Regions from separate parts of the Lederbergia graminis genome, predicted to be linked through region 3. Evidence: riboswitches for the same ligand, from Rfam matches in the RefSeq annotation. Region 3 holds a riboswitch; each other region holds the start of a gene.

Region 1 (7,421 bases), on a different contig from region 3:
TCGCTTCAATACCGTGCCCAGGTATGGCATTAAAATCATCGACATGTAATAAGGCAATATCTTTTTCTGTCGCATAGGCTACAATCGCCTCTGCCAGTGGATGCTCCGAACCATTTTCTGCACTAGCTAATAATTGTAATGTGTGGAAATCTCCAGTAAAATCAGTAACCTCAGGTTTCCCTTTCGTAATGGTTCCTGTTTTATCCAATACAATTGTTTGTAACTGGTGTGTCCGTTCTAAATGCTCTCCGCCTTTAAATAAAATCCCTGTTTCTGCCGCTCTCCCTGTACCAACCATGATGGATGTCGGGGTTGCTAGTCCTAAAGCACATGGACAGGCGATGACAAGAACCGCAATTGCTGCTACTAAAGCTGGTTCGATTTGACCAGGTTGAACAAAAGCTATCCATACAGTAAAGGTGACAATCGCAATCCCAATGACAATCGGCACAAAATATCCGGAAATCACATCTGCTAAACGCTGGATAGGTGCTTTCGAGCCTTGCGCTTCTTCTACTACCTTTATAATCGAGGCTAGGGCTGTATCTTTCCCTACTTTCGTAGCTTCCATTTCAATCAAACCGTTTTTGTTAATCGTAGATCCGATTAGTTTAGCACCTGCATCTTTTTCAATTGGGATTGATTCTCCTGTTAGCATCGATTCATCAACAGAAGTTCTGCCTTTCACTACAATACCGTCTACCGGTATTTTTTCACCAGGTTTTACAATTAAATGATCACCTACGATGACCTCTTCTGCAGGAATCATCATTTCTTGGCCATCACGTATGACACGTGCTTCTTTTGCTTGCAAATTTAGTAGCTCAGAAATCGCATTCGTCGTTTGACTTTTCGCACGCGCTTCTAAATACTTCCCAAATAAAATTAATGTAATTAACACTGCACTTGTTTCAAAATATAAATGTGGCATATAGCCAGGATTCCCAATGGTTTTGATTGCTTCATATAAACTATAGAAGTAGGCTGCACTAGTACCTAATGCAATTAACACATCCATATTGGCGCCACCATTGCGCAGATTTTTATAAGCACCAACGTAAAATTGCCATCCAATAATGAATTGTACTGGCGTTGCTAACGCGAATTGGAACCACGGATTCATCAGTGCATGTGGTAAATCGATGCCCAATAAATGATCCAACATCGTTAATAATAATGGTACCGATAAAATGACCGAGATAAGTAACTGTGTCTTCTTGTATTTCAGTTCTTTTTCTTTGTAAGATTGTTTTTCTTTCGCTTCCACTTTCGGTTTCGCATCATAACCAAGATGTTGGATTTTCTCAATAAGCCCGTTTACATCCAGTAAACCTGGGTTATATTCAATCGCTGCACTTTCAGTGGATAAGTTTACAGTCGCCAGTTTTACACCTGCTTGTTTATTTAACACTTTTTCAATTCTGGTCGAACAAGCTGCACATGTCATGCCAAACACATCGAGCTCTGCCTTTTCCGTAAGTACGCCATAACCGATATGTTCAATTTTCTTTGTTATATCTTCAATAGATGTTTTTTCTGGATCATAATGAACGGTTGCTTTTTCCGTCGATAAATTGACCTGCGCTTCGACCCCATCCATTTTATTTAATACTTTCTCCACACGGCTGGAACAAGCAGCACACGTCATGCCAGTAACACCTAGTGTTGCATGTTCTGCATGCTTTGCTTCATTCATTTGAATACCCCCCTTACTTTGAAAATTGCTTTAGAACACTCATTAACTCGGCAATTGTTTCTTGCCCTTCCCCTTGCTTAATCGCATCACTTACACAATGGTTAATATGACGTTCTGTAATCGAGAAACCAACTTGCTTTAATGCCGACTGAATGGCACTGATTTGCACGAGTATATCGACACAATAACGGTCTTCTTCCACCATTTTTTGTATACCTCTAACTTGCCCTTCTATTCTTTTTAAGCGATTAACAATTTTCTGCATCTCGTCTTTCGTTCTTGGATGACTTGGGTGATCATGTAAGAATTTTTTCTCCAAATGGACCACATCCTTAGCTTTGATACTTTTACTATACCCCCCTATAGTATTAATTGTCAACTAAAAAGGTTCCTACTTTTAAAAGCTTTGCAAAGCATGAAAATTATGGTACCTTAGTTATGAAAATTAAATATTTTATAAATTTTGTTTTCACACTAGGGGAACCATTGATAATGGCTGAGAGAAAAGTAGTTTACTTTGATACCCTCATTACCTGAACAGGCTTGTACCTGCGTAGGGATGTGGTAAAGGCAAATTGTTTTTTTACGTTTCTCTAACAATTCCCAACCACTTTCCTATTCGGAGAGTGGTTTTTTTATTTGCCTCTTACTTATCCATTCCTTTTTAGGCTACAGCTATACAGACTAAAAGGAGGAATCTGATGAAGCTAATGGCAGTGACTGATAATCATCACGCTGTAAAAGACATTGCAGAAAAAATAATAGCGGTAAAAGATGTGATTGATTATGTCCAAATACGGGAGAAATCCAAAACTGCTCAGGAACACGTCACCTTAATCAATTACTTGCTAACGAGTGGCGTACATAAGGAAGAAATCATCATCAATGATCGTTTAGATGTTGCTCTTTGTCTCGGCATCCCTACTGTTCACTTACCTGAACATGGCTTACCGGTACAGCTTGTGAAGCAACATTATCCACAAATACAAGTTGGTTGTAGTGTACATTCCTTACAATCTGCAAGAGAAGCGGAAGTAAACGGTGCTGATTATGTGCTTTATGGTCATTGTTTTGAGACAAATAGCAAAAAAGGGGTACCCCCCAATGGTATTAATCCAATTTTAAAAATGAAAGAAGAATTGACAATTCCTGTATATGCAATTGGCGGAATCAATATAGAAACAATTCCAATCGTTAAAGACGTAGGTGCAGATGGGATTGCAGTTATGTCTTCTATATTTGCAACGAAAAATCCTTTGGAGTCAGCAAAAAAATTACGTGAGGCGATGCAACATGAGAAGTAATTATGAAGTAGTTATCATCGGCGGCGGAATCATTGGATCCTCCATTGCCTATTACTTAGCTAAAGCACAGATGGATGTTGCCTTATTGGATGGAGGAGCGATTGGTGATAAAACGACGAAAGCTGCTGCTGGTATGCTTGGAGCTCATTCTGAATGTGAAGATGATGCATCTATCTTCTTCCCTTTCGCCAGGTCTAGTCAACAAGCATACAGAGAGTTGAAAGATGAACTCTATGAAATAAGTCAGATTGATATTGGCTATCGAGAAGGTGGAATATTAAAACTCGCCTTTGACGAAAGCGAAAAGCAAAAACTACATTATTTGCTACAGCAACCTTCTGTACAATGGCTTGATGGCCATGAAGTAAAAAAGTTGGAAACAGCGGTTGCGGATCATATCGTGGGTGCAGCTTATATTAAAGACGATGTAAATGTTATACCAACTCAAACATGTCAAGCATTCGCCAAAGGTGCCCAAGTGTTCGGTGCATCCATTTTTGAAAACACGCACGTTTATGGTGTCCAAAAGCTGAATGACAGTTACTTTGTAAAAACAACAAAAGGAACTATCGAAGCAAAACGGGTTGTTGTTGCAACAGGGGTTTATAGTAATGGCCTTTTACAAGATATAGGCGTCTCTGAACAACTAACACCTGTAAAAGGAGAAAGTATCGTAGTCCAAACGAATCAGCCTATTTTACAGCACACGTTATTTTATGAGAAATCGTATATCGTACCGAGAAACAACGGAAAACTCGTGATTGGTGCAACAATGATCGAGGATGAATGGAGCGAATCGATCAGCTTACAAAGCATGGAAGATTTAATTAACACAGCAAAAGCGATGATTCCTTCTAGCTCAGAATGGAAGATTGATGGTTTTACTTCTGGATTACGGCCAGCGACATTTGATGGCCAACCGTTTATCGGTAGACATCCAGAAGATGAAGGCATTTTTATTGCCTGTGGTCATTTCCGAAACGGGATTTTACTAGCACCTGCAACTGCTGAATTGATACGTGATCTTATGCTTGAAAAAGAAGAAAATAAGGAATGGCTGGATGCCTTTCGGATTGATCGCAGACAATTAACGAAGGTATAGGAGGTGAGACGGATGAATTTTCAACTGAATGGAAAACAAGTTCAACTACCGGAAGAGGTAAATTCAGTAGATAAATTGTTGGCTCATTATGATTTACAACATCGAATCGCTGTTGTGGAAATCAATCAAAATATCATAAAAAAAGAAGAGTACGAGAATACTAGACTTGCAAAGGGCGATGTCATAGAAATTATTCATTTTGTAGGAGGAGGATAAGCATGTTAAAAATCGCAAATCACACATTTAAATCAAGACTTTTACTCGGAACAGGAAAATACCCGTCTTTTGAAATTCAGAAACAGGCTGTTGAAGTATCGGAAACAGAGGTTTTAACTTTTGCTGTTAGAAGAATGAATATTTTTGAAGAAAGTCAGCCAAATTTCTTGGAACAATTAGACTTAAATAAATATACTCTCCTGCCAAATACTGCAGGTGCTAAAACAGCTGAAGAAGCAGTACGAATTGCTAAGCTCGCAAAGGCTTCAGGCCTCTGTGACATGATAAAAGTTGAGGTAATTGGTGACGACCGCTCCCTCCTACCTGACCCGATTGAAACATTAAAAGCATCTGAAATGTTACTGGAAGAAGGTTTCATCGTTTTACCATATACGTCAGATGATGTTGTGTTAGCAAAACGCTTGGAAGAGCTTGGTGTTCATGCGATTATGCCAGGTGCAAGCCCAATTGGTTCGGGGAGAGGAATTATTAATCCATTAAACTTAAAGTTTATTATTGAACAATCCAATGTTCCAGTTATTGTCGATGCTGGGATTGGCTCACCAAAGGATGTTGCGTATGCGATGGAACTTGGTGCAGACGGAGTTCTACTTAATACAGCTGTTTCTGGGGCTCAAGATCCAGTGAAAATGGCGCGTGCTGTCAAGTTAGCACTGGAAGCCGGAAGATTAGGATATGAAGCAGGTCGAATTGAGGAAAAAGATTATGCAGTGGCAAGTAGTCCACTAACAGGGTTGGTTGGATCTTGAACAGTCGTTATTCAAGGCAAGCATTATTTTTAGGGAAAGATAAACAAACGAAAATTTTAAACAGCAGTGTATTTATTATGGGTGCTGGTGCATTAGGCTCTAGTAGTGCAGAAATGCTAGCAAGAGCCGGAGTCGGTAAAATTACGATTGTCGACCGTGATTATGTGGAATGGAGTAATTTACAGAGACAGCAGCTCTATAGTGAAGAAGATGTAAAAAAGAGACTTCCAAAAGTAGTGGCAGCAAAAAATCGCTTGGAGCAAATTAATAGTGGTATTACGATTGTTCCACTTGTTGAGGATGTACATGGTTTAAATATCGAAGAAATGATAAAAGGCCACGATGTTATTGTCGATGCAACTGATAATTTTGAAACTCGATTAATTGTGAATGATGCAGCTGTAAAAAATGGCATCCCCTTTATCATGGGTTCCTGTGTTGCTAGTTACGGGACGATTTATCCTGTCATTCCTGGAAATGGCGCACCTTGCTTACATTGCTTGTTAAACCATTTACCTGTCGATACTATGACGTGTGAAACAGTTGGCGTCATTAGCCCAATTGTGCAAATTGTTGCCGCAACCCAAGTAGCACAAGCATTAAAAGTACTAACGGGAGAACCAGTTACGCCACTTCTACGTTCGATTGATATTTGGAAAGATGAAAATTCATCTATAAATGTCACTCGCTTGCGTAACAATGATTGTCCTACATGTGGGGAGCATGCTACATTTCCCTATTTACAATATAAGAATCAAATGAAATCTGAAATATTATGTGGTAGAAACGCTGTACAAATTCGACCTGCAACAAATGATAAATATGAGCTTGTTACTTTTATCGATAATTTAAAGGATAAAGTCGCAAAACCGATTATTAATCCATTTTTACTTTCCTGCGAGTTTGAGGACATGCGGATAGTCTTTTTCAAAGATGGTCGCGCTATTATTCACGGAACAAATGACACAAAAACGGCTCGTATTATCTATAATCGATTTTTACAATATTATTAAATTGAAATGCCTTAGAAGCTTAATTGCTTTCTATGACTGTTGATTTCCGCTCCATACACTCGCTTTCCGCGGGCGGTTCGGTAAGCCTCCTCGGCGCTAATCGCGCCTGTGGGGTCTTACCCTGACCCTTATTCCCGCAGGAGTCTCGTGTATTACGCTACAATCAACATTGAGCTTACGATTATTAATTTCTTTTTTATACAGGTTCATTTTTAGGACCAATGGCTAACTTCAATTTCTATTATTATTCCATAAACTGCAAAATGCAAAAATTAACAGTCCAATTTATACACAAATTGGACTGTTTGAAAATTTCTAATGAACAGCGAACCTACATATTAAAACAACATTTTCTCATTGTTGGTATTAATTAGTTTCTTCCGCCTCTTGTATTGGATCTTCCTTTTCCTTTGCGTTGTTCATTTGGTTTCTTCGGGTCCGTTCTTTTTTCTTTTCGTGCATTTGAGTCTTTAACCATACGACTTCCCTCCATCACTCATTTTTTGACAACATAAGCAAGTAATATCATTTCCGGAAAGGGTTATTTTATTCCGAATACACTAATTACCATTTTCATAAGTTTCTGTACTCTTTTTATGCATGGTAATTCCTTGATAACAAAAAAATTTATCGATAGAATAAAAGTGTAGAGATGAAAGATGGAGAAATAACCTTACAAATTTTATCTATCTTGGAGTGAAAAAAATGCAAATAACAATCAGTGATAATGCCATTAGTTGGTTTAAAGAATCGATGAAATTACAACAAGGCGATAAAGTTAAATTCTATAGCCAAATTTACGGTTCAAGTCCAGTTCAAGACAAACATGCACTTGCATTCACGAAAGACAATGACCCAATTGATATTGCCGTTCGTACAGAAGTAGAAGGAATTGAATTCTATGTAGAAGATACGGATGTATGGTTTTTTGACGGACACGATTTAAAAGTTGACTACGACCCAGACGAAGATGAATTAAAATTCGACTATGTAAAACCAGAATAACCTTTTTTCAATTGAACAGGATCAAAAAAAATATTGATCCAATTTAAAGCCAAACTATGCCTGAAGAATATCTTCAAGATAGTTTGGCTTTGTTATATATATGGAGTTAAAACCTTTTATCCCTGTTTTTGCTTCATTCGACTTCAATGAATGAACCAATCAACAAATACAAGTTTTCCGCTTCATTCCTACTCTATTTTTTGCTTCTACTTTTTTAATATAATCAATTGCTAGCGGTACCTTACATGCGGTATTTCCAACATCGACATGCACCTTACCAATCGCTTCTGCCACCTGCTTTGCTTCCTCGTTTAA
Region 2 (7,421 bases), on a different contig from region 3:
ATGTCTAGGCGCATGTTCGTTAACACACCGGAAAGGAGAGGGTCACCTTTTAGAAGACCACTTTTAGCCATTTCCTCCCATTTCTCTTGTTGTTTGTCTGAAAGTTCTTCTCGTTCATCGTCCGTTAATGGTTTATAGCTTCGATGACGTTCCTCATTGAGTTTCCCACTAATTTCAGCAATTAGTTCATTATATTGATTCACAAATTCTTTTATGTTCTCAAAAACTTGATTTGTATCATTTGCGATGGAAATGGTTGCTGGTTCAATCGAATCTTTAGCAAACTTTTGTTTTAGAGTAAAGGTTACACCATTCATGTCGAAGGTATTGGAAGTACGTTCAGTAGTAAGACCGTTTATCGTGAACATGGCGTTCTTTCCGCCGGTTTCCGTACTACCTTCGAATTTTAAAACTTTAGTCATGAAATCACCTGAGACATTGATTTCATTACCACCGTTCACTGCAGAATTTTGATTATAATCACCAGTTTCTTTTCTCGTGAGTGTCACTTGATCTGAGAATGAATCATAAAACATCGTTACACCAGCATCTGAATCATTCACTTTACGAATGACGGAGTTTAGAGAATCACTGCTAGTGAAGAATATCTTTTCGTTCACTTCTCCTTTTGATGTGTGTGTATTAAGTTCTATGTTAGAGTAATTTTGAGTATAAGTTAACTTAATATCTGATGGTGGAGTTTCTCCTTCTTCAAGCTCGTCGAAAGTAATGATTCCTGTTGCGAGATCTATCACACCAACATTGTCAATTTTATATTTACTCTCAGAACCTTCAACTTTTACTAATTGATCTGTGACATCATTCTCACCAATCAAAATTGATGTCACATTTATATTAGTTACACCAATACTCCACTGCTTAGGAGGTTCTTCTTCACCTGAATAGGTAAACTCAACTGTTTTCTCTTTCAGAACGTAATCGATTTTAACTTTATCATCTTTTTTCAATTCACTAACAAACGTTATTTTCCCATCTTGTCCTATCTCATACTCAGCAGGTGGAATTAGTTTACCATTCACTTTTACCACTGTTTCTTGTATGTTATCTTTCTTCACACCTAGATCTATAGCATTAGTATTTTCTTTTATATTCTGTGTTTTAGATTCGACTACGCCTTTTGACCATGTTATACCGGTAGCAAATGCTGAATCCTGACTATGGAGACTTTTAGTGGGATCGATTTTAGCTGATGAATCACCTGATATCTCCCCAGCATTCACCCTCGTAGCCGCACTTGCCAATTGTGTTACTTCTGATATCGAATATGACGCTTGGGATGCACCGCTTGTTGCTGTTGCTGATACGTATGCATCATTCGATGAGCTAGTTGTTCTTGCTCGATAATTACTTGTTAATTTTAATTGTGCGAGCTTGTCACGAAATGAAAGTAATTTTGTATTAATAGCACGGTAATCGTCCCGTTGCCATTCTAGAATTTGTTTCTTCTGCTTTAATTTATCAAGTGGCATTCGCTCAGCTCTCATTAAATCCTTTACTATAGAGTCGATATCCATACCACTTGCTAATCCTGCGATTCTCATTGGTTAACCCTCCATCTCAAACCTTCTTATCCACCATCAATCCGAGAAATTCAGTCATTGCTGCAAACATATCCAGCATCTTTTTAGGTGGAATTTCTCTTACTACCTCTTTTGTTTCTTCGTTTATAAGCGTTACATAATATTCATCGAGTTGTTCGTGAAATTCAAATTTTAAATGAGTATTAGGGGATGCTACTAGGAAGTCGTTCATACTATTCACGACATTCCTTACATTTTCTTTCGCTTTTGCGGAAGGAAATGGATGTCTATTCTCTTCGGATGTAAACCCATCATTTACTTGATTATTCACATTCATAACTTTTTCTACATATTCTGTTGCTTTATTAATTGATACAGATGTAGATACTTGACCAGTTATTTGACCAACCATACGATTTCTCCCCTACCGTTATGTAATTAGTTACTTTTTATATCGACATGTTCTTCCATTTGTTTAATTTGTTTCATTCCTTTTTTTGTATATGTTATATACCTATTTCACTACTGGGATAAATGCATATGATGAAGTGAAGTAAATAGAAATATTAGGAGGATGTCATATGAATGAACATTATAATATGAACGAAATTAGCTATCATATGCCTATGGATCAAAGAATTTACAGACGTCCATTTGGTCGTCCATTCGGATTTGGTCGCCCATTTGGTTTTGGACGTCCATTTTTCGGAGCACCATTCTTAGGTGGTTTTCTTGGAGGACTTGCGGCTGGAGCGTTCATCCGACCTTATGGTTATCCATTTTACCCATACTCACCATATGGATTTTTCTGGTAATGCAATAACATAAATTCAAAAAACAAAAAGAACCAAAGCTTCAGAGCTTGGTTCTTTTTATTTCCTATTCTTATTAATGAGTTTGTTCGGAAATATTACTCAATGCTTCTCCTGCTTCATTCACATGAATATCAACTGTTGCTAAATCACCTATCGCACAAATACCAACCATAGCACCATTCTCTACAACAGGAATACGGCGAACTTGATGCTCGGCCATCATTCTAGAACATTCATGTAAGTCAGTGTCTGGAGAACATGTAATGACATCACTCGTCATGCATTCTTGACATTGAACTGCATTACTATCCTTGTTATCAGCAACACAATTTAAAACGATATCTCTATCTGTAATCATTCCAACAACTTTATTCCCTTCACAAATTGGAACAGATCCACAATCAATATCACGCATGATTTTTGCAGCATTGGAAACAGCATCTTGCGGGCTGCACGATTTAACATTTTTAGTCATTACATCTGCTACTTTTGTCATTATATAAATTCCTCCTTTATAATCCTTAATAAACACATCCATTGTATTATTCAGCTAACAAACAAATTTCATGCGCTAAACTTACTACTTTACTTTTCACCATCGACACATTTCCCGGGAAATGTCGATTTGTAGTAAATCTTACTATTGGCCAAGCAGTTTAATATCTTACTTTTAGGGAAAAAGAATGGAGAACGACATTTGAAAGGAGATATGGAGATGAAAAATAAAACCATTCTTGCAACTGTAGCACTCGGTGCAGCATATTTACTAAGAAATGAAAAATCACGAAATAAGTTAATGAATCAATTTAAAAATATGACTTCAAGAAAATAATAAATAAGGGTGTCTCCATATGGAGACACCCAATTAGTTAAGCATTTGTTACTTCATATTCCTTAACAGACCAATCTTCTAAAGTATATGACATTTCCCAGAATTGCCATTCATAATAACTACTAATTTTAAAAATTTCTACCATTTCATCTCGATCTGCTTGTGTTACTTTATCTGCAATCTCATCGAGTCTTTCAATTTGTTCGAGAACTAACTTTCTAAACCATTCTCCATTATAAGTTGCAATCCATTCTTGATAGATAGGCTCTTCAGGTTTACAATCTTTTAGCCTTTCGCCAACTTCCAAGTACAACCAATAACAAGGTAATAATGCCGCAATAATATGCCCAAGTTTCCCTGAAAAAGCAGCACGGTAAAGATGGGAAGTGTATGCATAGGCTGTTGGAGCAGGTTTAAAATTCTTCTTTTCTTCTTCCGTAATACCAAGAAGTTCTGAAAACTTACGATGTAGCCCCATCTCTGCTTCATATGTACCTTGAGCATGAATAGCCAAGCGATTTGTAGTGTGCAAATCTTGAGCAACTGCTCCTCCATATGATTGAATTTTTGCGAAGTTAGATAAATAATAGGAATCTTGTAAAACATAATGCTTGAATTTCTCCAAACTTAATTCCCCTGTCCCAATCCCTTTTACAAAAGGATGATTGAAACTTGCATCCCATAATTCCTTTGACGCTTGTAAACATTGACTTGATAATTTCACAGCAATTCCCCTCCGTATAAAAATTAAAAACCACATTCCAGAGATGAAATGTGGCTACGCAAAAGAAACTATTGCTGTATATTATCCGCACTTCCCTCCGCTGGTACTAACCAGATCAGGTACAAAGGGTTTTAAAGTAATACTTTAATCTCGGCCTTTTCAAAGGCACCCCTAGTGTCATCCTATTATGTGGTTTGGGATTATCATAACATGATTAGAAAATAACTCAAATAGTACAAAACGCCTTATTCTTCGTATATACTCTCATTTGGCTTGCCAAACCATTTCTCCATTCGTTTTCTCGCTTTCTCTTTCGTTTCCTCATTAATTGCACCTATTAATTTTCCAAATGCAGCTATGATAATGAAAGCATCGTCTGTAAAGCCTACTGCTGGAAGAAAATCAGGTAATAAATCAACAGGGAAAATGAAGTAGCCTAAAGCACCCAGTATTAACATACGAGATTTCTTTGGCACTTCTGGGCTCTGTAATGCATAAAAAAGAACTAAACTTGCATAGATTGCCTTTTCTGCTAGTTTTCCACCGGTTTTCTTTAACTTATTTAAAAATTTAGTATCAGAATAGTGTTTATCCATATCTTCAGTAGTTGTCTGTAAATCTAATTGTTGGATTTCTTTTTCAGTCATTGCCACCGACTCCTTCTCAATGTATTTCTATTATATACTTTACCCCAATAATTGGAATTATAGTGCTATAACCGAATAAATATAATAACGGACAATTACTAAAAAAGGTTTCAATAAGGAGGGATCATTCTACTACTACCCAAAATATTTCGACAAAAACCAACAAAACTCTTATTTAAAAATAGCATACGAATAGAATTGTTATTATATTTTCCGAGAGCATTAATTTTACTTACTATAGGAAATGAATGACAGAATGTTTGGAAGGTTATATACTAGACTTATATTCTAATAGGAGGCGAGTATTATGTCAGAGAAGAAAGTTCGTTGGGGTATTCTTAGCACTGCAGGAATTGCAAAACGATCTGTCATTCCAGGTATTAGAGCTTCAAATAGAAATGAAGTAGTTGCAGTTGCAAGTAGGTCATTAGAAAAAGCTCAAAGTTTTGCAGATGAATTAGAAATACCTAAAGCATATGGAAGTTATGAAGAATTATTAAGCGATCCAGAAATTGAAGCCGTTTACATCCCACTCCCTAACCATTTACATAAGGAATGGACGATTAAGGCTGCACAAGCTGGAAAACATGTATTATGCGAGAAACCAATAGCTTTAGATGAGGCAGAAGCACAGGAAATGATTGATGCTTGTAAAGAAGCTGGAGTAGTATTGGCAGAAGCATTCATGTATCGTCACCTCAATAAATACACAGAAATAAAGGAATTAATTGCTGCAGGTGAAATTGGTGAGATAAGAGGAATTCACGGTGTTTTCTCTTTCAATAATCCAAAAGATTACAATAATATCCGTTATAAAAAGGAATGGGGTGGCGGCTCTATTTATGATGTTGGTTGCTATCCAATTAGTGCTGCTCGACTTATACTTGGTGAAGAACCTAAAGCAGTTACAACTCAAGCATTTTTCTCACCAGAGCATGGAGATGTGGACATGATGGCTTCTGGCTTGATGGAATTCTCAAACGGTGTTGCCTTAACTTTTGACTGCGCAATGTGGGCAGAAGGTCGTATGGAAGTAGAAATACTAGGTTCTGAGGGTAGAATCGTTTTACCAAATGCCTTCTTCGGTGAACATAAATACGACATTATAAAAGGTGGAAAAGTCGTAACAGTAGAGAAGGAAGCTTCAAATCCATATGCATTACAAGCAGATAGTTTTGCTGATAGCGTTCTAGGTGGAAAACCTGTACCATTTTCTGCAACCGATATCATTCATAATATTCGTGCAGTAAAAGGAGCATTGGACTCCGCTGAAAAAAGAGAAAGAGTTATTCTAAACTAAAGGTTGGTGGACTATATGAAATCTATTCGTATACCTAATGTGGAAAAAGAGATTTCTAATCTTGTAATGGGTTCTGACTATTTTACACCCGATATCATCGACAAAGTATCGGATGTTCTTGATAACTTTTTAAAAATCGGTGGAAATACAATTGACACTGCCTATATTTATGCTGGTGGTAAAAGTGAAGAAGCAATCGGTATTTGGATGGAAGAAAATAAGCGTCGAGATGATGTAATTATCTTAACGAAGGGTGGCCATCCTAATCAGCACGGCCCTCAAATTAATAAGCAAGCTATTGGCGATGAGTTAAATAAAAGTTTAGAAAGACTCCGCACTAATTACGTTGAATTGTATGCGCTTCATCGTGATGATCCAAATGTTCCGGTCGGAGAGATTTTGGAAATTTTGAATGAGCATGTGGAAGCAGGAAGAATTGGTGCGTTCGGAGGATCTAACTGGTCACAGGAACGCCTGCAAGAAGCAAATGAATATGCTGAAAAACACGGCTTAGTTGGATTCACGTTCAGCAGCCCTAATTTGAGCTTAGCAAAAGCACAGGAACCATATTGGGCAGGATGTGTATCTGTTGACGAGCCAATGCTTGCTTGGCATGAACAAACTAAATTACCTTTATTCTCATGGTCATCACAAGCACGTGGCTTTTTCACGGGACGATTTACACCTGAAGACCGTTCAAATGCCGATTTAGTGCGCGTATTTTATAATAATGAAAACTGGGAACGCTATCGACGTGCGGAACAGTTAGGCAAAGAAAAAGGTGTGGAGACCATTCAAATTAGTCTTGCATATGTACTGAATCAATCATTCCCTGCCGCGGCAATAATCGGACCACAAAACGAAAAAGAAATGCTATCCTGCCGCGAAGCAGCTGAGATTAAACTAACAGAAGACGAAATAAAATGGCTCGATTTACGAATTAAATAAGTGAGTCAATGACAAAAAAAAGGTTGAGACGTAAATATCTCAACCTTTTTCTTATTTACTCGAATATTTCATACTATAAAGACTCGATGTAACCAATGTAACCTATTTTGGTTAAATCCCTAATGGAGGGCACTATTCGCCTTGATTAATGACCGATTCTTATTAAATCTCTAATCAAGGGCTCTATTCCTCTTGATTAATGACCTATTATCATAAAATCTATTATTCAGGGCTCTATTCCAGATGATTCGTTACCTATTTGGATAACTTCCTTAATTAAGGGCACTATTCAACCGAAATATTGACCGAATACCTTAAATTCTTGAATACAGGTCACTATTCAATCCTCTTTTACCACATACCTACGAAATCATAGGATTTACATAGAAAGAGTTGGGTTTGCTTTACGATCTTCGAATTTCACATCTTTGTAATATGCATTTTTCACTAAAATATTTGGCCCTAAGCATTTCACGGCTGGACAATGACAGTTTAGTGATTTTGCGAGAGGTCCTTCAATCCACCGATCGAACATCGGTTGTAATGGTTCAGTTAAAATATTACCTAGTGCTGGCGTATCGCCAAAATCCGTTACGATTACCTCACCTGAGAAA
Region 3 (7,421 bases):
AACAAAAATCAGAAATTGAACTGTTTACTGATTTTTACCAGCAAATGACATCAAGTGAATTTACTGAAGAAAAGAAGGAATTGATTTCAAATATAGTGGATGAGCTGCGAAGAGAGGTTGAGCACGTATGAGGCCATTAATGTTAAGGATGCAAGCTTTTGGTCCATATGCAGGAGAACAATTGATTGATTTTACGAAACTAGGAAATAGGACGATGTTTGTTATCTCAGGGAAAACAGGCTCTGGAAAGACAACGATATTTGATGGAATTAGTTTCGCAATTTATGGGAAAGCAAGTGGCGATGATCGCGCTAGTTCTGACTTAAGAAGTCAATTCGCGCAAGATGAAGTTTTAACAGAAGTATCTTTACAATTTTCTCTAAAAGGAAAAATATACTATATTATTCGGTCGCCACAGCAAGAAAAAAAGAAAACTCGCGGTGAAGGATATACTGTAATTAATGCGAAAGCAGAACTTTATGAAATAAATGATAATGGCGAACAACAATTACTTGCTGCAAACGTCAGAGATACAGATGAAAAAATAAAAGAAATTATTGGGTTAGATGCAAACCAATTTAAACAAATTTTAATGATCCCACAAGGGGAATTCAGAAAATTATTAACCTCAGATAGCCGTGAAAAAGAAGTGATATTACAACGACTCTTCCATACCGAGTTATATAAAAAAATAGAAGAAAAACTGAAGGAAAATGCTAATGTATTAAAAAGGCAAGTAGATAGTGGGGGTAAAGAAAGAGAACGATTATTAAAGGGTATAGTCTTTGAGGAAAATGAAGAATTAGAAAATGCACTTCTAGAAGAAAGTTTAAATGACACATATATTCTTGAACTTCTCAGTGAACAATTAGAAAAAATGTACAAACAATCTAATCAATTAACTATAAAGATAGAGCAAGAGAAGTTGAAGCGGGATGAAGCAAAACGGCAAGTAGATGCTGCTGAAGATTTGTTAAAACAATTTAGGGTACTGGAAGAATTGAAATCAAAGAAAATAATATTAATGAATAGGCAACAAGAAATAGACAAGTACTCATTAGATATTGAGCGGGCTCAAAAAGCAAATAAACTTCAAAACCAAGAAGAGCTTTGTCATCGTATCAAGAAAGAGCTTGATGGATATAAGAAAATGTTAGAAAAAGAAGATACTGCTTTGAAAAACATGGAACATCAGTGGAAGATTGCACGTGAAAATCTATTAAAAGAAGAGCAACAAATCCAAGTAAGAGATGAATTAAAAAGTGAATTATTGAAATTACAGTCGTTGCAAGACGATGTGTACTCCTTTGCAACACGTCATAATGAACTTAGAAAAATAGAAGTTGAGTGGAATAAATGTCAACATTCTATTGAAACTGAAAAAATAAAAAACGAGAAAAATCAAAAAGAATTAAATGAAAAACGAACTAAACTGGAGAGTTTAAAAGAATTAAAAATATCAACATTTGAATTAGAAAGTCAAGCAACAACGATGGAGAACATAATAAAATCGTTAAATAGTTTATTAGAAATTACGGAAAAATCAAGCCGATTAGAAACAAAAGTGAAAGAGTTATCTATGGAATTATCAGGTATCAAGAGTGCATTAACGGACGCACAAGCTACTTTAGATGATATAGAGGATAGATGGCTTAAAGGACAAGCTGGGCATTTGGCAGCATCCTTATCTGAAGGAATACCATGCCCTGTCTGTGGATCAACAGATCATCCAAAGATTGCAGAATTAGAATCTGATTTTCCGAATCAAGAAGATGTAAAAGCAGCAAAAAGAAGAGTGGATGAACTTCAAAAACAACAGACATCATTAGAAAGTGTACTAGTGAAATATAATACAGAATATGAAATGACGATTGAAAATAGAAATGAATTACAGCAAATTATTTTGACTTCCATCCCTTCATTTAAACTGGAAGATACAAAAAATCATCAATATTATTATAATGATAAGATCAAGAAACTTCGATTCGAATTAAGTAACTTTCAAAATGATCTGAAACAAATACCATTAATGGAAAAAGCAGTTCAGGAATTGGAAAGTAACGTAACAAATCAAACAGCTAATATGGATAAACTTGTTGAACTAGAGAGAAACCTTTCAATATCTTTTACTCAAGCATCTGCAACGGTACAAAAATTAAGCGAGATGATTCCAGAAGACATAAGAGAAAAAGATAACTACGATCGTAAAGTGGAAAAGTTGCAAAAAAAGTTAACGCTTATGGACCAAAGATTAGAACAAGCTCGGAATACGTATACGAATTTAAATGAAGCTCTTGCACATTTGAAAGGTACAGTAGAGAATATTACTGCTAATGTCAAAAATGCAACAGAAAAATTAACTTCTGAACGTAATGTATTTTTAGAAATGCTAGAAAATGAACAATTCGAATCATATACCGATTATCATGAAGCAAAGAAATCGAGTAATGAGATAGAACTATTACACCAAAAGATTCGTTCGCATCATGAAGAACTACGATCTGTTCGTGATCGAATTACCGATTATGAAACAAACTTAAAAGGGAAACAATCACCAAAATTAGAAGTATTAACACAAAATTTACATGTTGTAGAACAGAGATTAAAAGAATTAGAAGAACAACATAGCAGAATTTATTGGAATATAAAAAAGAATGAAGACGTGCAAATACAAGTTAACAAAATTAATGATGAGATTAAACAATTAGAGAATCAATACAACACGATCGGTCATCTAGCCGATATTACAAAAGGTCAAAATGAATTGCGCATATCTTTTGAAAGATTTGTACTTGGGTCTTTTTTAGATGATATATTACGTGCTGCAAATATTCGTTTATTAAAGATGACAAGTGGAAGATTTGAATTAATTAGGAATGAAAGTAGATCAAAAGGAAATGTACAAAGTGGTTTAGAATTACTTGTATTTGACCAATATACTGGACAAGAGCGACATGTGAAAACATTGTCTGGTGGTGAGAGTTTTAAAGCAGCTCTATCACTTGCATTAGGACTATCAGATGTAGTACAAGAAAATGCAGGTGGTGTATCACTTGAAACAATGTTTATTGATGAAGGTTTTGGTACACTTGATCCAGAATCCCTCGATAATGCAATAGAAGCCTTAATGGACATCCAAAGTAGCGGCAGACTTGTGGGTATCATTTCACATGTTCCAGAGTTAAAAGAACGGATTGATGCACGCTTGGAAGTTAGTGCAAGTCACGAGGGCAGTAAAGCTGATTTTTATTTTATCGGTAATTAACATGGTGGTGAGAGATAATCGAAAAGGCATATTTAATATCCATACTACTTTTTAGCTGGTTTATCACAGTAAGTTTACTTGTATTTACTGCATTCGCAATGAAACTTCAATATTATTTCATTGGTATAGCGCTTATTATCATTACTGTTGCTTCAGCATGGATCAATATAACAGTATATAAAAAATCAAGATTAATTCGTAAAAGTAAATAAAGGTGTTGGAAGAAATTTATATTAAGTAGCATCAAATCTGAATGATATTAGTGTATGTATACCGCTTCGGAAATACACTACGCTTTCCGCGAACATGTGATAAAAATAAAAGCCAAACTAGAAAATTAGTTTGGCTTTTAAGTCTTACAACTGTTTTAATTATGAGAAGTTTAGGATTTCCTGTTATAAATAAGAAAGATGATAATTGCAGAAATAAACATGATAAACATGAATCCGCCTAGAAATGTGGCGATTAATGTTAAGTCCAATGTAATCCCTCTTTCAAATCAATATTATGTATACTTTTATATAACATAACATGATTTGAAGTTTATTGTGTATGGAGATTTTAACAAATTAGAAACAACGGCTTTTTAAGCCGTTGTTTCATTAATGTTATCTAAAGGAGCCAAAGAGTTTTAGTAATCCTCTGATAATGACGGCTCCTGCAAATAACACGATGACGATAATCGCAATAATTTGCAAGGCAACTAAGAATGAGCTTAAAAGTGCTGCTGTTGCTGGAATTAGTGTTAACCCAAGGATAGCATATGCTGCAAGTACTACTGTAAGGTAAAGTGAATCTGTACCATTTAACAAATTCATTTTCATTCACCTCCTTATCCATATTCTATGTACAACCTAAAAATGAGGTGTAGGCTATGAAAAAAATAAGAAAAAATAAGAAAAAAGAACGAAAATATTACAAATATTTGCTATCTTGAATTTTAATGATAAAATGAATTATAAAATTAAATAACATGTTGTCTGCTAGGGGAGCCGAATGGCTGAGAGAAATCAATTAAAGATGAAACCCTTTGAACCTGATCTGGATGATACCAGCGTAGGGAAGCAGGCTTACTTTTTTATGTTGTGATTTCTGTTCATAAAATGGTTTGCCGCTTCCTAATCAGGGAGCGGTTTTTTGTTTTCCTAGAGTTTACTAGACAAATATAAAGGAGGATGAATAATGTCAAAGATGAAAAAGATGGCATTAACAGCCATGATTGCAGCTATAACAACAGTTACGAGCAACTTATTTTTTATTCCAGTAGGATTTACGCGTATCTTTCCAATGCAGCATTTTGCCAATGTAATTACGGCAGTCTTGCTTGGTCCAGCTTATGCTGTTGCTCAAGCGATTATAGTTTCTACGATACGTAATATCTCTGGTACTGGATCTATTTTTGCATATCCAGGAAGTATCATAGGGGCATTTTTAGCTGGATGGCTATTTATGAAAACAAGAAAGATGGAAATGGCATTTGTTGGTGAAGTTGTAGGTACTGGGATTATAGGGGCAATGGCATGTTATCCAATTGCAACTTTATTCCTTGGCCAAGAAGCTGCATTATTTGGTTTTATTCCCGCTTTCTTTGTGAGTTCTTGTGCAGGAGCAATTTTAGGATTTTTGTTATTAAAAGTACTTATGAAAAATTCATCAATAGGGGGAATTATTTATGAGAACAGCACTTACAATCGCAGGATCTGATTCAGGTGGAGGAGCTGGAATTCAGGCAGATTTAAAAACTTTTTCGGCACACCATGTATTTGGAATGTCAGTTATTACAGCTATCACTGCACAGAATACAGTGGAGGTTCGCTCAGTTCAAAATATTGACCTGACCATCATCCGTGATCAAATAGCGGCAGTATTTGAAGATATTGAGGTTCATGCAGTGAAAATAGGCATGCTTTCAACTCCGGAAATTGTGGAAACTGTTGCTCTTAATCTAGAAAGATATCAACCTAGTCATATTGTACTTGATCCTGTCATGATATCTAAAGGTGGACATCATTTATTAGAGGAAAATGCAGTCCAAAAATTAATCTCTGATTTAATTCCTCTTGCAACAATCATTACACCTAATATTCCAGAGGCGGAAGTACTTGCTTCCATGGAGATTCATAATGAAGAGGATATGTATGAAGCGAGTAAGATCATTCATAACAAAGGAGCATCCTCTGTTCTCTTAAAGGGCGGACATTTAGAGGGTGATGCTAATGATTTGTATTTTGATGGGAAAGATTTTTCATGGTTTAAGGGTAAGAGAATACCTACAAAAAATGTTCATGGTACTGGATGCACCTTATCTTCTGCGATAGCAGCTAATTTAGCTAATGAGCAGAATGTTATAGATGCAATAGCTAATGCGAAAGAATACATTACAAATGCAATAAAATTCAGTCTGAATATTGGTCATGGACATGGACCAGCAAATCATTTTTACAATTTAACATCTACAGAACATGCAAAAGGGAGTTTATAATGTTACAAACCATTTCTGAACTATTTGAATTAGTGAAAGTCAAAAATCCGCTCATTCATCAAATAACGAATATGGTAACAATTAATGATTGTGCAAATGTAACACTAGCAATCGGAGCATCACCCGTAATGGCACATAGTCCTGAAGAAGTAGAGGACGTAGTGTCCCACGCACATGCACTTGTATTAAATTGTGGCACTTTTAGTGAAGTTACCTTTCAATCTATGTTAAAGGCAGGAAAGATTGCCAATGAACTCGGAATACCAATAATATTGGATCCAGTTGGTGTAGGAGCAATCACTTCTCGTGAAAAATATGTGAAATCGATATTAGAATCGATAAGAATTGATATTATTCGAGGCAATGAAAGTGAGTTAGATTGTTTAGCTGGTGGTATAGGCACTAGTAAAGGTGTAGATGCAATACATACAGGTCGTGATCATGAAGCTATAGCAAATAAAGTTGCTAATATGTTTGGTTGTATTGCAATAGTAAGTGGAGAGGTTGATGTAGTAAGTAATGGGGAAAGAACGGTAATAATAAAAAACGGCCACCCATATTTAACGAAAATAACTGGTACAGGTTGCATGTCTACAGCACTTATCGCTAGTTTTGCTAGTGTAACTAAAAATTTAATGGAGGCATCTATTGCTGGGATTTCCACCATGGGAATAGCTGGTGAACTAGCAGCAAAGTGTTTATCAGATAAAGAAGGGTTAGGTACATTTAAAGTCAATTTATTTGATGTTATAACGCTTATGGATGGTAATATGTGGCGAAGAGGAGTGGACATATTTGAAGAGTATTGATTATAGTCTTTATTTAGTAACGGATGAAACAAAACCAAATGCAGAATTACTTTCAATTGTAGAAAGTGCTGTGATTGGTGGAGTTACAGTTGTGCAGTTGCGCGAAAAAAAAAGTAAGGGAAACGAATTTTACGAAAAGGCGTTAGCATTAAAAGCTTTATTAGATCGTTATTCTGTTCCATTAATCATTAATGATCGAGTGGATATTGCGTTAGCTGTTGGAGCTTCTGGTGTTCATATTGGCCAAGAGGATATACCCCTTCAAGTTGTTAAAAGTATCATTCCATCAACTATGATAGTGGGTGTTTCGGTGAAAACCTTAGAAGCAGCAAAAATAGCTGAAGAAAATGGTGCTGATTATTTAGGGGTAGGATCTTGTTTCCCAACTTCTACAAAAGATGATGCGGAATTACTAGCGGATGGAATGCTGCAAAAAATTAGAGAAAATGTACACATTCCAATAGTTGCCATTGGTGGGATTAATAAAGAAAATATATCGGAACTCATCAAATATCAGCCAAATGGATATGCTGTCGTATCCGCAATAATACAAGCTGACAATCCTAAAGAGGCTACAAAAAATTTGCTTCGTGAAATAAACTTGTAATAAAAACAACATGTATATGAAAAAAGTCTGTCATATTCCTTTGTTATGATGAGTTTGTTGGTAAAAACGAACTATAACAAAAGGAGGATGCAGATGAAGAAAGTACTAGTGATGATAACGGCAATATGTAGTGTACTTACTTTACAAGTAACAGGAACAGCACCTGTAAGCGATACTAATCATGAAATAACAACTGACTCATCTAACATTGTATCCTCTCTAGTAGACAAGCAAAAGGAAATAGCTATTCATCCTGAA
Region 4 (7,421 bases), on a different contig from region 3:
TAACGAACAGTATAGTTCTTTTATATTGAGACCAAATAGATAGAAGCCATTCATGCATTTCTTGGCGCGTGAAATCATCCAACGCAGAAAATGGCTCATCCAGGCAGATGAGTGATTGTGGACTTAATAAAGCACGAATAAAGGCTACCCTCTGTTTCATACCTCCAGATAACTCTTCTGGAAATGCTTGTTCATAACCACCTAGTCCTGCTTTTTGAATCATTTCCTTCGCCTTCACTTTATCCTTTGTTCCATGGAGCTCTTGCCCTAGTATGACATTATCCAATACTGTTCTCCAAGGTAGGAGCGCCGGTTGTTGGGGCATGTAACTAATAAATCCACGTTTTCCCGTAATGTTATCATCATCAAGTGAAATCGCCCCATGATCTGGATTCAACAACCCTCCGATCAGTTGAAACAATGTACTTTTTCCACTTCCGGATGGTCCGAGAATAGTTACAAATTCTCCCTCTTCGACATGGAGGCTAATATCCTTTAATATTTCACGTCCATCAAAGCTTTTCGATAGCTCCTTCACTTCTAATGCGCCCATCCAACTCAATCCCCCTTCCTTCTGCCTTTAATTAACAGCTTTTCAAATAATGTGATGACCCCAAAGAATAGGAGACTCAAAATCATCACGATAAAAATCGCCACAAATACGCGATCTGTTCTAAACGAAGAACTTGCCAGTGTCATATACACACCTATCCCTTGCTTTGCTCCAAGCCATTCTGAGATAACTGCTCCCATTACACTATAAGTAGCAGCAATCTTTAAACCTGAAAATAAAGCAGGTAAAGAATTAGGCCATTCTAATTTCGAAAATAATTGTAGCTTATTAGCACCAGCCATTAACATGTAATGTTTCATTTCTGGCGGTGTATTTTTAAACCCACCAAGAGCGGCTATTGTAATCGGGAAAAAACAAACTAATGTAATAATGATAATTTTTGGTAGTACCCCAAATCCAAACCAAATCACAAGGAGTGGAGCCAAAACTATGATTGGGACATTTTGCGATAAAATTAACAGTGGATATACAGCCTCTCGTACTCCAGGTAACAGATGTAAGAGAATTGCTACGAGCAGCCCGACAGAACACCCAATCACAAAACCTGTTAATGCAAGTCCGATTGTGGATTGGAGATGATGTGTAAAGTTTCCAAAGTTACTCCAGCCCTCCAATACAATGACAGAAGGAGCAGGTAATAACCATGTTGGTACATCCGCTACTTTTACAGTAACCTGCCATATAGTAAGTAAAAGGAGGAGAACCAATGCTGGTCTCCATCCTTTCCTCCATAGCGTTCCCAATAGTTTTACCATTTTTTATTCCCCTTGCTTAGGTAAAAATTCATTCGTGAATGCTTTCTTAACATCAATTTTTTCTTCTAAAAGATCTCTATCAAACATCCAGTTCATATAGTTTTCCCAAATTTCTTCTTTTTGCTCTCCCCAACGAGGAGCATCGTCTTGATAACGAGTAGCAAGCCACTGTTGTGATTTTTTCACAAGCTCTGCATCTAAGTCAGGTACAGCTTTTACTAAAATGTCCGCAGCTTCATCTGGATTTTCAATCGCAAATTGATATCCTTTTGTTACAGCTGCCATAAAAGCTTTTACCGTGTCCGGATTTTTGTTAATCATGCTTTCATTCGTAGAAATAACTGGTGTGTAGTAGTCCAGTTGATCAGAGAAGTCCGTTAAGTACATCATATTTAAATCATCACCACGGATTTCCGCTTCGATACCTGTCCATGCATAATAAATCCAAGCAAAGTCGATATCGCGTTTTACCGCAGTGAAGAAATCAGTATTCCCCATATTTACAATATCTAGTTTGTTAATATCAGCATTTTCTCCTTCCATTAAGGAAGAAATTACTGCCTCCTCGACAGGAGCACCCCAACCGCCATATGTTTTACCTTCAAAATCTTTTGGAGATGTGATATTCTTTTCCACTGGAGAGGCAAATCCAGACGTATTATGTTGAATAATTGCACCAATAGATACGATTGGTACATCCTGTACACGTGCTTCTGTAATAGCCTCTTGTGCACTAATACCAAAATCCGCTCTTCCAGCAGCAACTAGCTGATCAGCACCAGTCTCACCTGGCATCATAATTTCAACTTCTAAACCTTCATCTTTAAAATATCCTTTTTCTTGGGCTACATATAAACCTGTATGGTTCGTATTTGGTGTCCAATCGAGCACCATTGTAACCTCTGTTAAACCATCTTCATTTTTGCTTTTACTATCTTCAGCACCACAACCTGCTAGCAATAGTAAAGCTACTAAACTAAATAACCACTTCTTCATCCTCTTTTTCCCTCCATTATTTTTGGAAAGAGAACCGCTTGAAAACGAAAAAGATGCCCATAGGTTATGAACCTGGGCATCAAAAAGAACACTCATTAACTTTAAATGATTTGATGTTCCCTTCGCTGGTATGAGCCAGAGCAGGTTCTAAGGGTCAGCACCTAACGGATGCTATCTCAACCGGCACTACCGGTCCCCCCACATTCCACATGATGTAATTTTCATCTTTAGTATAGCAGATTAAGAGAGTGTGTCTAGTTTTTTTAATTTCTAAGACTTTCCTTTTTCATTCTTTCCATCCAAATATCTAACAAGTTATAATATGCTTTCAAATTGGAATGAATTTGGATGGCTATTTCTTCATTGTAAGTATGGACAGTCAGATTTCGATCATTCACCATTTTCAGTCCTACAATGGCTTCTTCCACACTAAAAAGATTTATTTCCCGAAAACTACGAATGACACTTTTAGGAGAACCTACATCAATACCTTCTATATCATACAAATATTGCTTACCTGCTTTCCAACAGGCTTCAAAAGTGAATTCAAATCTCTGAATACAAGCATCACGCTCAATCGCATTCGGCTGGTCAATCACAACAAGCTCTCCAAAGGCCGTTAAAGCATTTTTCGCAGTATTTATCCGTTCTTGAAGTCTTTCCATAAGATCCCCTCCTTATGTACATTTTGGATAAGGCTAGAACTAGCTTCTTTCAAATTTACAACATCCACATTATATGGAATAGTCGATTCTTTTACTTTATCTATTAATTTTATCCAACTTTCTACAGGAATTTCCTCAAGAGATTCAATAGCAATATCAATATCAGAGCTCTGCTTTTCTTCATTACGTGCCCATGAGCCAAATAGGTAGATCCTTACATTATAATCAACTAATGCTTCCGTAAGGATGTGATTTAATTGCTGTAATATACTTTTACGTAACTCTTTATCATCCATCACTCTACCTCCTATTAGAAATTACTATATAAGTATTGTCAGTTCCTTGTTAATTCAGTCTTTCAGTATATTTTCCAACGCCTTTTCTAATTGCGGATATTGATATTCGTATTTATTGAGCATTGCTTGTTCTGGTATCGCACATTGCCCACGTAAGAGCATATCGCTCATTTCACCAAGTAATGCCTTCATCGCAAAACTCGGGACTGGTAGCCAATGTGGGCGACGCAGTACTCTTCCAATTGTTTTACCGAATTCACGCATTTTTGCTGGTTCAGGAGCGGTGACATTTATCGCACCAATTATTTCTGGGTTTTCGATTGCGAAATGGAGTAAACCAGCTGCGTCTACAACATGAATCCATGATAACCATTGTTTCCCTGAACCTATTGTTCCACCGACTCCCATTTTGTAAGGGAGAACCATTAATGGTAAAGCTCCTTCTTCCTTCCCAAGCACGACTCCAAAACGAGCAAACACCGTACGAACTCCATATTGTTCGGCATGCATTGCTTCTGCTTCCCACATTTTCACTACGGTTGCAAGGAAATCAGTTGCATCACTTGTCGATTGCTCAGTAAAAATTTCCGTATCAGACATTCCGTAAAATCCAACAGCTGAACCGTTTACAAGTACTTGTGGCTTAACTTCTAATGCACTAATAATTCGAATGATTTCTCGTGTTGCTGTCATACGACTGTCTAATATTCTCTGCTTTTTTGATTTTGTCCATCTGACTCCATTAATAGACTCGCCTGCTAGATTTACAATCGCATCCACTTGATGTAATTGTTTTTCAGGCTCACTATTCGCAACTAGCCACTGAACAGCTTTGAGCTGCTCTGTTTCTGTAACCTTTTCTGGATTTCTTGTTAAAATAGTTACTTGATAACCATCATTTAATAACCGTTCCTGTAATGCTTTCCCAATAAAGCCACTTCCACCTGCAATGACAACATGCATTAGAATAGCCCCTCTCCTGTTTGGAAAATTTTTCTTATTACTCATTATACATCTTTTACAATCTAAAAAAGAAAGAATATTCTAAGCAAAAATGATAGAATACAATTAAGATTCGAGTTCGGAGGTTACTTATGTATAAATATACTATCTGCTTTATTAGGCAAGGTGATAATATATTACTACTTAATCGCGAAAATCCTGAATGGATGGGAATATGGAATGGCGTTGGCGGTAAGATAGATGCAGGGGAAACTCCATTACAATGTATTTTGCGCGAAGTGGAAGAAGAAACCGGCATTGTACTGGATACTGCGGAGTATAAAGGAATCGTTAGTTGGATTAGTGGAGGAATGTATGTCTTTGTGGCAGAGTTACCTGAGGAATTTCACTTTGCTACTCCTATGAAGACAGATGAAGGGATTCTTGATTGGAAAAATATTGACTGGATTCTCCATCCTCATAATCAAGGTATGGCAAACTTAAAATATTTCTTACCTACCATTCTTAACGACCCGATAAACTATGAACATAGGTTTACATATGAGGGCCATGACGTCATCGAATTTGAGACGGTTCCTTTAGGAGAATTACAAACGACAAAGTAGTGAAGTTGAGCAAAGTAAAAGTGTGTGTGCCCACAGGCTACCGAAACGATTTCGACAGCCTTTGTCTTATCACTAAAAACTAATACTATTAATCCTGCTTAAGAAAACAAATAACTATTCTAATGGATAACAATTGCTTATTCTTTCGGAGTGGATGCCCCACCATTACTTCTATGTATCTTTTTTAAAGTTGAGTTTATATTGTTAAGACTTAGCAATATAAATCCAAGCATAATGAATGTTACAATTTCACCTGTAAAAAAAGCTACAATACTCAATACTAAAAAATAAAAGCCATACCACCAATTGCTCATGTTAATACCTCGCTTTTTTCCTTACACCAAAGGTTCCTAGTTCTATATTCAATATCCACCATGAAATATCCTTCCTGTTACATCATTAACAATTGTAGCTGATAAATTAAGAGTGCTCTTGAATAAAAAACATCTACTCTATAGAGGCAATTAACCTTCAGGAACAAAATAAACCTACCAATCTATATGAAGGATTGGCAGGTTTCTAAAACTACTACTTTATCTAAATTTTTACTTTGATTCCAATTCAATGAACTCTGATTTTTCATTCCACTCAATTTGCAACTTCACTTTAGTTGTTATCAACGGCATAAGTTCGTTACTTGAATACTCGCCTAAGTAATACATCCCATTTTCAGGTACATCAGTGTAAATAGCTGATTCACTTTTTGTGATGCCCCCTGCTTCGTAAACAGAGCTTATTTCCCCAGTTGGAAGAGACTTTTCACCAATATATTTCGCAAATATTTTTGTTATAAATCTATCAGAATCCTTCTCCCTATAAGCTATATTTACCACTGCCCAATTATCGCTATGTCCTTTGAAGTTAAGATACACCATATTTGGGTCATTAAGGACATCTAAAAAGGCTTCATTCTCAATACTAGAATAATGATCATCTATATCCTCACAACCACTAAGTATCATAAAGCTTATAAAAATAATACTTAATAATCTTTTCAATTTTGATGGTTTCCTCCCTTCATCTTAGAAAATTTTGAATCTATATGAAAAAAACCTCGTTGAAGTATGCAATTGTGGGGCTTAAAAATCGTCCCTTCATTCATTAACATTCGCGTTTGAAATCTTTTCTCCTGTTAAGATTTCAAATATAATGGCAGAATTTTCTTTATTCAATTGGTAATATCTACTTCCTCCATGGAGACCTACTTTATCCTTATTTGGACTTATCCAAAGTTGATATTGTATGGTTTTTACATCGACTTCAGCATTTGTAGGTTGAAATGCAAATTTGTAATCAGGAGGACGTTCCATTTGAAACTTTACTATCTCCCAATTTATATTATCTATCATCTTTCTCACTGTCTGAACTTGCTCTTTATCCGTAATAACTTTCATAACTTCATATTTGTTTTCACTACCAATACGCTGAAAAACTTTAATTTCTTGTTCTTGATATGAACAAGCTACCATAAATAATGTAATTATTATAATCCCGATTACATACTTTGTTTTTTCCAAAGGCATCTTCTCCTTCTTACATTATATGAGTAGCTCCCATAATAATTGTCGTAAAATTATAAATATAAAGTGAAATGAATACGGTGTAAAAAAGAGAGATTGGCACAAAGGAATATGGTTGCAAATAAAAAGCCGAACTATAACTTGATTTCAAAACAAGATAGTTTGGCCACTTTATTTAAAATTTTATAGTTACCAGCGGAGGAAATACACGAAGACTCCTGCGGGAATAAAGGAGGGAGGGCACTGAAAATCTTTCATATTTTTGTTTATTATAGTAGTTGATGGCAAAAAAAAGGGCAATTTCCCACTGTTTTAAGAGGGAAATTGCCTTACTATGTCACTATTTTTTACTCTTTTTCACTGAGCAATTTTATAATTCGCTTTAGATTGACAGCGAATATCGTCGTTGCTCCTTGGACTTGCAAACCAAATAGACCCGCAGATGATGCTATATCATACCCGTGTCTGTGTTTTAACTCACTATTTTTGGCTTCAATTTTATACCGAGACTTCGCTAAGTTCTTAAACTCTTCTGTGTTTTGAAAAGCTTCCTGCTCGGTATGTTCTTTGGATTTAATTGTTACATAGTAGGACTTCGTTTTCGCTCCCTCTTTATAACATCCATCACGAAGTGGACAGACTTTACACTTTTCTACATCAAATATGTATCTAATTCTTGGACTTTTCTTTTCTCCATCTCCTTTGTTGTATTTTTTACCAGTTGCTAAGTGACCTGCCTTACACACGTACAATCCAGCATCTTTATTAAATTCAAACTCTTTTTCTTTTGTTCGTGTTCCATGTGTTATGATTGGATGCAATTTAGAAACCAGAGTTAGTTCATTTTCACTGGCATAGCTAATATTATCCTTCTCAGAATACGCAGTATCTCCAATAACTGTTTCAATTTCCATTCCTGTTGCTTGACTCTTCTGAACTAATTCCTGCAGGAATTTCCCATCACTCTTTTCACCTGTTGTCACAACTGCTGAAGTAATAATTCTTTCATCACTCATCGCAAGGTGCGTTTTAAAACCAAAAAAAGAA

What was found. Region 3 has a riboswitch for thiamine pyrophosphate ahead of thiW (energy coupling factor transporter S component ThiW). Riboswitches for the same ligand answer to the same signal wherever they lie in the genome.
Region 1: linked by a shared signal. The riboswitch ahead of ACFPM4_RS15605 (thiamine phosphate synthase) and the one ahead of thiW (energy coupling factor transporter S component ThiW) in region 3 are both predicted to bind thiamine pyrophosphate.
Region 2: linked by a shared signal. The riboswitch ahead of tenA (thiaminase II) and the one ahead of thiW (energy coupling factor transporter S component ThiW) in region 3 are both predicted to bind thiamine pyrophosphate.
Region 4: linked by a shared signal. The riboswitch ahead of ACFPM4_RS12135 (ABC transporter substrate-binding protein) and the one ahead of thiW (energy coupling factor transporter S component ThiW) in region 3 are both predicted to bind thiamine pyrophosphate.

Annotation. Positions count from the first base shown of each region.
Region 1 is NZ_JBHSMC010000020.1:244,365-251,785, forward strand. It holds gene ACFPM4_RS15595 (heavy metal translocating P-type ATPase) at 1-1,696, opposite strand, end outside; gene ACFPM4_RS15600 (metal-sensing transcriptional repressor) at 1,710-1,961, opposite strand; TPP riboswitch at 2,163-2,273, shown strand; gene ACFPM4_RS15605 (thiamine phosphate synthase) at 2,398-3,000, shown strand; gene thiO (glycine oxidase ThiO) at 2,990-4,102, shown strand; gene thiS (sulfur carrier protein ThiS) at 4,115-4,318, shown strand; gene ACFPM4_RS15620 (thiazole synthase) at 4,321-5,088, shown strand; gene ACFPM4_RS15625 (ThiF family adenylyltransferase) at 5,085-6,101, shown strand; gene ACFPM4_RS15630 (HesB/YadR/YfhF family protein) at 6,807-7,106, shown strand; gene ACFPM4_RS15635 (DNA alkylation repair protein) at 7,266-7,421, opposite strand, start outside.
Region 2 is NZ_JBHSMC010000046.1:46,020-53,440, reverse strand. It holds gene fliD (flagellar filament capping protein FliD) at 1-1,562, opposite strand, end outside; gene flaG (flagellar protein FlaG) at 1,579-1,953, opposite strand; gene ACFPM4_RS20345 (hypothetical protein) at 2,141-2,356, shown strand; gene ACFPM4_RS20340 (CBS domain-containing protein) at 2,430-2,852, opposite strand; gene tenA (thiaminase II) at 3,226-3,912, opposite strand; TPP riboswitch at 3,988-4,095, opposite strand; gene ACFPM4_RS20330 (YkvA family protein) at 4,158-4,559, opposite strand; gene ACFPM4_RS20325 (Gfo/Idh/MocA family protein) at 4,867-5,859, shown strand; gene ACFPM4_RS20320 (aldo/keto reductase) at 5,875-6,807, shown strand; gene yfkAB (radical SAM/CxCxxxxC motif protein YfkAB) at 7,187-7,421, opposite strand, start outside.
Region 3 is NZ_JBHSMC010000001.1:507,826-515,246, reverse strand. It holds gene ACFPM4_RS02705 (exonuclease SbcCD subunit D) at 1-131, shown strand, start outside; gene ACFPM4_RS02700 (AAA family ATPase) at 128-3,265, shown strand; gene ACFPM4_RS02695 (hypothetical protein) at 3,874-4,083, opposite strand; TPP riboswitch at 4,241-4,345, shown strand; gene thiW (energy coupling factor transporter S component ThiW) at 4,448-4,969, shown strand; gene thiD (bifunctional hydroxymethylpyrimidine kinase/phosphomethylpyrimidine kinase) at 4,938-5,747, shown strand; gene thiM (hydroxyethylthiazole kinase) at 5,747-6,556, shown strand; gene thiE (thiamine phosphate synthase) at 6,543-7,163, shown strand; gene ACFPM4_RS02670 (3D domain-containing protein) at 7,257-7,421, shown strand, end outside.
Region 4 is NZ_JBHSMC010000014.1:401,618-409,038, reverse strand. It holds gene ACFPM4_RS12145 (ABC transporter ATP-binding protein) at 1-553, opposite strand, end outside; gene ACFPM4_RS12140 (ABC transporter permease) at 559-1,329, opposite strand; gene ACFPM4_RS12135 (ABC transporter substrate-binding protein) at 1,333-2,325, opposite strand; TPP riboswitch at 2,426-2,535, opposite strand; gene ACFPM4_RS12130 (HI0074 family nucleotidyltransferase substrate-binding subunit) at 2,589-2,990, opposite strand; gene ACFPM4_RS12125 (nucleotidyltransferase family protein) at 2,966-3,286, opposite strand; gene ACFPM4_RS12120 (TIGR01777 family oxidoreductase) at 3,341-4,249, opposite strand; gene ACFPM4_RS12115 (NUDIX hydrolase) at 4,381-4,854, shown strand; gene ACFPM4_RS12110 (hypothetical protein) at 4,992-5,168, opposite strand; gene ACFPM4_RS12105 (hypothetical protein) at 5,400-5,852, opposite strand; gene ACFPM4_RS12100 (YhfM domain-containing protein) at 5,949-6,371, opposite strand; gene ACFPM4_RS12095 (IS1182 family transposase) at 6,722-7,421, opposite strand, start outside.